DNA from 3 places in the Pararhizobium capsulatum DSM 1112 genome. Region 3 is predicted to be linked to each of the others. Evidence: riboswitches for the same ligand, from Rfam matches in the RefSeq annotation. Region 3 holds a riboswitch; each other region holds the start of a gene.
The links. A riboswitch is a leader RNA that binds a small molecule or an ion and turns the genes downstream of it on or off. The one in region 3 is predicted to bind S-adenosylmethionine.

Region 1 (3,272 bases), 920 kb from region 3:
CGACGGAGCGCTTCGGACCACGGGCGGGCGAGAGGCAGAAGTTGTGGTCGTAGCCGATCTTGTCGCCTTCCATCTGCCGGCGCATTGAGGTCATGCTGCGCAGATCGAAGGCGGTGCCATCCACCGGGCGGATGTCGCCGGTCGGCACCTGCCGTTCGTCCGTCGGCAGATAGTGGCCGGCGGCAATCATGATGTCGTGGTCGAGCGCATCGGGGCCGCCGTCGAGATTGAAGTAGCTGTGCTGGCAGACATTGGCGATGGTGGCCTTGTCCGTTGTCGATGCGTAGCTGACGCTAAGGACGCCGCCGTCCTTGAGTTCGTAGGTGCAGCGGATGTCGCAGTTGCCGGGATAGCCGGCGCGGCCCTCCGGATCGACGATTTCGAGAACGACGCGATCCGGTGCGTGCTCAACCACGCTCCAGAGCTGCTTGGCGACGCCGTCGCTGCCGCCATGCAGGTGGGTCACACCCTTTTCGTTGCATTCAAGCTGGTAGTCGTTGCCATCGATGCTGAAGCGTCCGCCGCCGATGCGGTTGGCGTTGCGGCCGGGCGTTGCACCGAAATAGGGGGAATGGGCGAGGTAATCCTCAAAGCGCTCGAAGCCGAGCACGAGCGGCGCCGCGTGGCCTTCAAGGCGCAGATCCTGGATCACGGCGCCCCAGGTCAGGATATGGGCCGTCAGGCCGCCACCCTTGATCGTCAGCTGATGGACAGGCTCGCCGGATGGCAGTCGGCCGAATTCTTTATTCAATGCTTCCACGGCCCTGCGTCTCCTCCTGGCACCCGTTTGGCGCAAACTGCGCCATTTCCGAAGGCGCGGCAACCAAAAAGTCATACAATTCATGGCTCATGAACACCCACAACGTTTCCGGGTGTTCATGAGCATCATATCTGCCCTCTGTCGGTTCAGTCGTCGTTGCCGATAGCTGAAAGCTCATAAGGGGTGGTCTGGTAGATGTCGTTGATCCAGTTGCCGAAAAGCAGATGCGCGTGGCTTCGCCAACGGTTCTGCGGCGGCAGGCTTGGATCGTTATGCGGGAAGTAGTTGAACGGCATCTTGATCGGCACGCCGGCATCGACATCACGGAAGTATTCGTCAGACAACGAGGTCGAATCATATTCCACGTGGTTGAAGACGTAGAGCCGGTTGCAGGTTTTCTCATGCACGAAACAGACACCCATTTCGTCCGATTCCATCAGGATTTCCAGGCCGTCGACCTTTTCGATATCGGCGCGGCGAACCTCTGTCCAGCGGGAGACGGGGATCTGGAAGTCATCGGAAAAGCCACTGAGATAGACGGATGACGGATTGAGATTGTGGTGGCGATAGACGCCAAACGCCTTTTCCTTCAAGGCATGTTTCGGCACCTCATGGAAATGATAGATCGCCGCCATCGCACCCCAGCAGATATTGAGCGTCGAGTGCACGTTGGTGTGCGTCCAGTCGAAGATCTGCTTCATCTCCTCCCAATAGGTCACGTCCTCATAATCCAGCAATTCCACAGGCGCGCCGGTGATAATCAGGCCGTCGAACTTGCGCGCCTTCACCTCTTCCCAGGTTTCGTAGAAGGCAAGCAGGTGCTCTTCGGACGTGTTCTTCGCCTTGTGTCCGCCGAGACGGATCAGGGAAAACTCGACCTGCAGTGGCGAGGCGCCGACGAGGCGCGCCATCTGCACTTCGGTCTTGATCTTGTTCGGCATGAGGTTCAGGAGTCCGATCTGCAGAGGGCGGATATCCTGGCGGATAGCCATCGTCTCGGTCATCACCCGCACGCCCTCTTTGGTGAGGGTTTCGAAAGCGGGCAGCGTATCGGGGATCTTGATGGGCATGGTTCTCACTCGACGAACAAGAGCCGGAAAACAAAAAACCGGCAACGAAAAATATCGCAACCGGTCCGCTTCACCCACGGCCCTTTAGCGACTTGTTTAACGTGGCTGCAAGCCGGCCGGCCAAATCACCACGAATGCTTAAATAGCGCTGCTTCCGGGCAAATGCAATGCCCGGAAAAATCGCTGGAGCGGCTTAACCCTCCAGCTCCTCTCGCAGCATTTCCAGTTCCAGCCAGTCCTCTTCCATCTTGGTGACAGAGGCGCGCAGTTTCTCCAGTTCGGCAGCAAGTGTGGAAAACCGGGCCGGATTTTTCGAAAACAGATTGGGGTCGGCCATTTCGGTTTCGCGTTTGGCGATGTCCGCCTCGGCCTTCGCCATTTCCTTCGGCAGGTTTTCGAGTGCGAATTTCTGCTTGAAGGAGAGCTTGCCTCTTGCTGCTTTCGGGGTGTCGGCGGTGGTAGAAGGTGCGGAACGCGCTTTTTCGGCCTTTTCGGCCTTGCGCTTTTCGTCCTGGGCGCCCCTGCGCTGGGCCATCATGTCGGAATAACCGCCGGCATATTCAATCCAGCGGCCGTCCGGTGCATCCGGATTGGCGGGCGCGATCGTTGACGTCACGGTGCGATCGAGGAAGTCACGGTCGTGGCTGACGAGGATCACGGTGCCGGAAAAGCCGGCGACGATTTCCTGCAGGAGATCCAGCGTCTCGATATCGAGGTCGTTGGTCGGTTCGTCGAGGATCAAAAGGTTGGTCGGGCGCGAGAGGATGCGCGCCAGCATCAGCCGGGCGCGCTCGCCACCGGAAAGGTTCTTGATCGGTGTACGCGCCTGCTCAGGCTGGAAGAGAAATTCCTTCATATAACCGGTGACATGGCGCTGCTCGCCGTTGACCAGCAGGTTTTCGCCGCGGCCGTCCGTGAGGTAGTGGGCCAGCGTGTCCTCAAGGTTCAGGTCCTCGCGGCGCTGGTCGAGCGTGGCGATCTCGAGGTTCGTGCCGAGCTTGACCCAACCGCTGTCGGGCTTGATCTGGCCGGTCAGCATCTTCAGGAGCGTCGTCTTGCCGGCGCCGTTCGGGCCGACGAGGCCGATGCAATCGCTGCGATGGACGCGGATCGAGAAGGGCGCGACGATGGTGCGCTCGCCATAGGATTTGGTGATCTGGTCTGCCTCGAGTACCAGTTTACCGGATTCGCGGGCGTCGGAAACCGTCGCCTGGACCGAGCCCTGCGGGCCGCTATGGCCGCGATGTTTGGCACGCAAATCCTGCAACGCGCCAAGGCGGCGCATGTTGCGCTTGCGCCGGGCCGTCACGCCGTAGCGTAGCCAGTGTTCCTCGCGCTCGATTTCCTTGCCGAGCTTGTGCTGTTCGATCTCTTCCTCTTCCAGCACCTTGTCGCGCCAGGCTTCGAAGAAGGCAAATCCCTGATTGAGACGGCGTGACTGG
Region 2 (3,272 bases), on a different contig from region 3:
AGCTATTTCCAGCTGACCCGTTACAATCGTGTTGTATGAAAGTGAGGGTGCCGTAGCCCAATTCGCCGAATAGTCGTCCGGAACACCCGATGCGTAAGAGAGTTCGCTCTGGAGGTAGTAAGATCCTACGTTACCTCCGCCAGCAACCTGGACGAAGTGCAGACCAGAAGTGCTTGGAGTGTAGAACAGCGACTCAACAGTGTCTCCAGTTACGGGGACTGTAACCGAAGTTCCTAGAAGGTTTTCCCCGCTTGGGGAATACAATCTGAAAAACGCATCTTCGTTTGATATTCCAGATGGAAAATGATTACCGTTTAGGTAGAAATGATACTCGATACCAGCAACTAGATAAACACCGAATGCATCGAAGTCCAAAACGGATTCTATTGTTCCTGTGGCAGGCGCGCCGTTTGTCAGATAGAGAAAGGTATTTGTGCCGCTAGAACCATCGGCCAGTTGCTCATTGGAACTCATATTCTTCCATTTCGTTGACTAAACGGTTATTCTTGAAACGCTCACGGCGACGTCATCTGTCGCTCCTCGTCTCCAAGGTTGCGACTGTGTGGCTCGACGGGTTGTGTGGGGTCCCCACCCGAAGACAGATATCCTTCAAGTCGGCTCAAATTGGTAGTGGCATTTTCTGACAGCTAAAACCACACGCCTTCGCGCGCGTCTGGCAGAAACGTAAGATAGACTCGCTGCGGCGAGCGAGCTTGCTCATCGTCGCCAATTGATTGCTCTTTGCTGCCGATCAGGGCTCCGCCTACTCCTAACAAGAGCAATCGGACGGTGAGCCGCCCGCCGTTGACAACGCGAGCAACTGTCGTCGCCTTATCCTGCCTATATTTTCTTGTCCTCCTCTCCGCGCCCCGTCCTTTTCGACAAATCGGCAGCTAATTGGTCCATGGCGGCTTCGATTTCGTCCTCGCGTTCAGCGGCCTCGCCGTGCCAATTCTGAACGCCTCGTCTTCCGCCTCCAGCCGGGCTTTCTCCCGGTGATAGGCTTCCGCCCTCCGGGGTACGTTGTAGATCCCCCGCACGATATGCTTCGCGATCGCTTCCGGGCTGTCCCAATCCGGATCGTAGCCTCTCTGTCCGGGCATTATCCTCGCCATTCGCTTGTTCCTTTCTTCAATCACTCGGAAGCAGCGCAAAGTGCCGACTCTGATGTGAACAATCCGTCCAGCATGGGCGACCTGGAAATCCGATTTCCTGAGAAACTGACAACGCGAGGAATGTCGGGGGCATTGGTGGGGATCTTGAATGTGGATTTGGCCATCGTCGTCTCCCTGTTCCGGTTCATCAGGAGCGAGGGCAAGGGACGGTGGTGCAGGATCAGCCCGTTTGGTTGCCGTCTGGCCACATCCCCTTGCGGGTCACCACCTTGCCCGGGCGGGCAGGTTGGCGAGGGCTTTCGCCCCGCTCTTGATGCTGGCCCTGAACATATTCAACGGGGTAGAATTGTCAATCCGGACCTCGGGGCCGTGCGTGAACTCCTTCCCTGGTTGAGCACTGTCCGCACTCGCCGCTGTCATGATGTTACGACGATCCGCAAAGGTGTGGCGGGCGGCCGAACACCCGTCGAGGGAAGACAGTATCAGGCGGTCGGGCCGTGTGACCGTCAGGGAAACTCTTCAGCGGTCGCTAGAATTTCCTTCGAGGGCGTTCCGTAACTTACAAGCTTCACGTCAAGGTCGAAGGTCTCCGTCAATCTGAAGGCTCGCCGCATGGCGCCGTGAATCCAACTTTCGGAGTTGCCGAAAACGCCTCCGCCGAGAAACGTCAGGAAAACGACCTTCGATCCGTCGCGGTGCGCGTTCAGAACCGCAGCCCACAAAGTAGCCTCGTATGCAGCCTCCAGGACCAGTGACGCGAACAATTCCCAAAAAGGAGATCGTACGCCGTAGGCAACCGGGAGCGCCGAGCAGAGCGCTTGTGAAACTTGTGGTCGGTTCGGTCCAACGGCTTCAGTGGCTTCCACACCGCTATGTACCCCGATGCGCAGCTTTCCACGCAGGGTATCGATCTCGTCTGGCGCAAGACTTCGGAGATGTCGAGTGACTGCATCGAGGCCCCGTTCACTGCACAACGCATAGCCGTTCTTCATCGTCCAAAGATCGCTGACGGGAAGTTTGGTCCCAGCACTCAATGCCGCGCCAAGGGCAGCGAGCCCGTCGAGTTGCCTGTTGGCGGTCTGGCCCTCGCCCCCGTCGATTGGAACGAAGTAGTTCCGGTAAATGGTCGCAGCGCCCGCTGCGATCGCGCAAGCCGGCCCTTGGGTATGGTCGTGTTGATATCGGGTCACGCCATCCTCGGGCGTCACCTCTGGCCCCGTCATTTCAAGTAGATTAAACTGTGACGCAACTTGAAACAATGCGCCGGCATTTTCCGGGGCCCGATGCATGCTCCGTACATCGCCGGTCACGACCCTTGTCCGAAGCCGACCCGGCAAGCCGCGGCGAGAGGCTGCCCTCTCGCGCAGATCTTGGAGGGAAATCAGTTCAAGCTTGCCAGCCGCATAGCTGGCACCATTGACCTTCGAGCGTAATCGGCCGTCAACGACCTCAAGCCGGGCACGGGTTTCCTGGTAGCCAGTCTCGGGGAACCCTGTGAGCTGTTCGAACCAATCCATCATCCGTTCCCCCCTTCTTGTTAGGTCTTCGAGCGAATGCCCAGGACGTAGTCTTCTTGATCCGACGTCTCGATTGCCCCCGGACGAACGGCGCGTACTTGCCTGATCGCGGTCGCCGGCTCCATGCCGAGTTCGATGAGAAGACGGGCTCCGATCGTACCGGCCCGTCCGAGGCCGCCGCGGCAGTGAACCACAACATCGCGTCCGCTGCGAACCAGTGCGGATCTGGTCACCGGCAACGTCCCATTGCCGCTCGAACTCTGCGTCCGGCGTCAATACGTCGCCAATCGGCAGGTGGAACCACAGCATTCTTCTGCGAAGGACCTCTTCGCCAAGGTGTTCCACCCGAAGGAGAACCAACTCCTTCTGCTCCACCAAAGTAACGACCGCGGCGGCTCCCCAGTCGCGGATCGCATCGAGATCGATATTCAGATCACGATCCCAATAGCCGCTCATGGCTTGCCGGTCGTATTTCCCCGGACAGAAAGTGATGCCCACACGTCCGAACGTCGGACCTGCAGACACAGCGGCGATCTGCAATGGATGCGTCAAAGATGTTCTTTTCATTCGATGCGCACCTTCTCCGCTATTCGCTCTAGTTAGGGTGGTATCGCTGATCCTTACTGCCAGGGGAGGTTGC
Region 3 (3,272 bases):
GACCGACAACAATCGGCTCATTTTCGGCACCGAGCTGAAACCGACCCGAAAGAAAAGGCAAGGGCGCGCCATGCAATTCTGCCGCAGCATCGGTCAACGCCGGCGCGGAGCGGCTGATTGATCTGAGCTGCATGGTTTTCAGAAAGTTTTGGTGATGGCTGGAAGACATATCGTCCTCCTTTGTTGAGGCGAGGGCATCTGACCCTCAAGCGGCAGCGCCTGTATAATTTGCTGCCGAAGGCGCGACAATGCGCTTCGGTTCAACCTTTAGCAAGCGGTATGTGGGACGGCGTTCACTAGAGCGGGTAGCGGGAATCGAACCCGCGCGATCAGCTTGGGAAGCTGACAAGCTACCATTACATCATACCCGCAACACCTTGAGGTTTCCACCAACAGCGGCTGGCTGTCAAGAGTGATGGGCACTCAGGAACCGTCTGACCCGACACCTATTCCGAGCGAAAATGCTTGGAGAGTTTCAGACCCTGCGCCTGATAGTTGGACGTGCCGAGCAGGCCATAAAGACCCTCCGGGCGCTCCATCATATGCTCATAGACCAGACGGCCGACGATCTGGCCGTGCTCGAGAATGAAGGGAACCTCGTGGCTGCGCACCTCCAGCACGGCGCGGCTTCCCGTCCCACCAGCAGAGGCATGACCGAAACCGGGGTCGAAGAAGCCGGCGTAATGGACGCGGAACTCGCCGACGAGCGGATCGAACGGCGTCATCTCCGCAGCGTAAAGCGGCGGCACGTGGACTGCTTCGCGCGATACGAGGATGTAGAACTCGTCAGGATCGAGGATCAACTCGTCACGACCGCGGCTGTAGAGCGGCTCCCAGAAATCGAAGATCCCATGCTCCGCCTTCTTGTCGACATCGACGACGGCGGTGTGGTGTTTGCCGCGATAGCCGATCAGACCATCGACGCCCGTACCCTTCAGATCGATCGAAAGCGCGATGCCGGCACCCGAGACATTCGGCGTTTCGCTGGCGACAAGAATATCGCTCTCATGCAGCGCCATCACCTCGGTCTCCGTCAACAGCGCATGGCCGATACGGAAGCGGATCTGCGACAGACGCGAGCCACGGCGCACAATGACCGGAAAGGTCCGCGGGCTGATTTCGAGGTAAAGCGGCCCCTTGTAGCCGGCGGGAATCTTGTCGAATTCCTGGGCGCGATCGGTGATGACGCGGGTAAAAATATCCAGACGACCGGTCGAGCTCTTCGGATTGGCCGAGGCAGACATCACGGCCGGCAGATCGAGGCTTTCTATTAGGGGAACGATATAGACACAGCCCGTCTCCAGCACCGCGCCTTCCGAAAGATCGATCACATGAAGTTTCAGCCGGTCGAGCTTGTCGGCGACGAGATGGCCAGGGCCTGGCATGAAGCTGGCGCGCACGCGAAAGGCTTTCGAGCCGAGACGCAGGTCGAGACTGGCGGGCTGGATCTGATCCGTATCGAGCGCGGCCTCGCTTGCAAGCCGCCCCTCGTCGAAGAGAGCGGCGATCGCCCGGTCCGCCAATATTCCTGTTTCGCGCGCCATGAACATTCCATTAGGTTTCCCTTCAGAGAAACCAAACCTGGGGAATTGACGCAAGCCGGGAACGGCAGTATTGCAGCTTTATCCCGTGGTGATTTGGCCGGTCGGCTTGCAGCCACGTTAAATAAGTAGCTAAAAAGGCCGGGTCTCGGACCGGCTTGCTTTTGCGGCCGGTTTTTTTGTTTTGAAAGAGACGAATGATGAGCAAAAACTGGCGCCCGGCAACGCAGCTCGTTCATGGTGGAACCACCCGGTCGAACCACGGCGAAACCTCTGAAGCCATCTTCCTGACCCAAGGCTTCGTGTACGACAGCTCGGAAGCGGCTGAGGCACGCTTCAAGGGCGAGACCGACGGGTTCATCTACGCCCGCTACGGCAGCCCGACCAACGACATGTTCGAAAAGCGCATGTGCATGCTGGAAGGCGCCGAGGACGCCCGCGCCACGGCGTCCGGCATGGCCGCTGTCTCTGCCGCAATCCTCTGCCAGGTCAAGGCCGGTGATCATATCGTCGCGGCTCGCGCCCTCTTCGGCTCCTGCCGCTATGTCGTTGAGACGCTGGCGCCCAGATATGGCGTTGAATGCACGCTGGTCGATGGCCGCGATCTCGCCAACTGGGAAGCTGCCGTTCGCCCGAATACCAAGGTCTTATTCCTGGAAAGCCCGACCAACCCGACGCTCGAAGTCGTCGATATCGAAGGTGTTGCCAAGATCGCCAATGCGATCGGCGCGACGGTCGTCGTCGACAACGTGTTTGCGACACCGCTTTTTCAGAAACCACTGGAACTCGGCGCCCATGTCGTCGTCTATTCGGCCACCAAGCATATCGATGGCCAGGGCCGCTGCCTCGGCGGGGTCGTGTTGTCGAGCAAAGACTGGATCAACGAGAACCTGCACGACTACTTCCGCCACACCGGCCCGGCACTCTCGCCGTTCAACGCCTGGACGCTCCTGAAGGGCATCGAGACGCTGCCGCTGCGCGTTCGCCAGCAGACGGAGAATGCAGCCCGCATCGCCGATTTCCTTGCCGAGCAGCCGCAGATAGCGAAGGTGATCTATCCGGGCCGCAAGGACCATCCGCAGGCTGATATCATCGCGCGCCAGATGACCGGCGGCTCAACGCTCGTCTGCTTCGAGATGAAGGGTGGCAAGGAAGCAGCCTTCGCGCTTCAAAACGCGCTCGATATCACCGTGATTTCCAACAACCTTGGCGACTCCAAGAGCCTGATCACCCATCCGGCAACCACGACGCACAAGAACCTTTCTGACGAGGCGCGCACCGAGCTTGGAATTTCCCCAGGCACAGTCCGCTTCTCCGCTGGCATCGAAGATAGCGCCGATCTGCTTGAAGACTTCGCGCAGGCCTTGCGGTCAGTCAAGGCGTAAGCAGATACAGCTGCTCCTTCGAGGGATTCGTGAAACGCCCGCATTCTTGCGGGCGTTTTCATGTGCGTCTTACCGACGTTCTGCTTTGCCGCGGAACCATTGAGACCAGCTTCTCGTTTGATGAGAGGAGATATTTCAAACAGGAGGCTCACATGCACGTTGTCGGCACACAGGTCATTCCCGAACAGGGTGGCAAGATGGGATTTACGGTTGAATTCGTCGGCGATCATGGCGAGGTCGTATCCGTCACCATGCCCACCGGCGCTGATGATAGTCTCAATCGGCTGAATGCGATCGAAAAGGCCAAATCCGTCCTGATGGACACCGCCAATTCCGGCGGCGACAA

Region 1: linked by a shared signal. The riboswitch ahead of metA (homoserine O-acetyltransferase MetA) and the one ahead of QO002_RS04870 (O-succinylhomoserine sulfhydrylase) in region 3 are both predicted to bind S-adenosylmethionine.
Region 2: linked by a shared signal. The riboswitch ahead of QO002_RS28685 (hypothetical protein) and the one ahead of QO002_RS04870 (O-succinylhomoserine sulfhydrylase) in region 3 are both predicted to bind S-adenosylmethionine.

The regions. Positions count from the first base shown of each region.
Region 1 covers NZ_JAUSVF010000001.1:103,672-106,943, reverse strand. Annotated here, with positions in the region: gene QO002_RS00495 (aldose epimerase family protein) at 1-760, opposite strand, end outside; gene metA (homoserine O-acetyltransferase MetA) at 907-1,830, opposite strand; SAM riboswitch at 1,895-1,972, opposite strand; gene QO002_RS00485 (ABC-F family ATP-binding cassette domain-containing protein) at 2,024-3,272, opposite strand, start outside.
Region 2 covers NZ_JAUSVF010000004.1:71,993-75,264, forward strand. Annotated here, with positions in the region: gene QO002_RS28680 (calcium-binding protein) at 1-474, opposite strand, end outside; gene QO002_RS28685 (hypothetical protein) at 894-1,103, opposite strand; SAM-I-IV-variant riboswitch at 1,335-1,437, opposite strand; gene QO002_RS28690 (hypothetical protein) at 1,622-2,635, opposite strand; gene QO002_RS28695 (phosphatase domain-containing protein) at 2,653-2,865, opposite strand.
Region 3 covers NZ_JAUSVF010000001.1:1,028,300-1,031,571, reverse strand. Annotated here, with positions in the region: gene QO002_RS04885 (hypothetical protein) at 1-169, opposite strand, end outside; tRNA gene QO002_RS04880 (tRNA-Gly) at 301-371, opposite strand; gene QO002_RS04875 (2'-deoxycytidine 5'-triphosphate deaminase) at 447-1,544, opposite strand; SAM riboswitch at 1,620-1,698, shown strand; gene QO002_RS04870 (O-succinylhomoserine sulfhydrylase) at 1,742-2,926, shown strand; gene QO002_RS04865 (hypothetical protein) at 3,079-3,272, shown strand, end outside.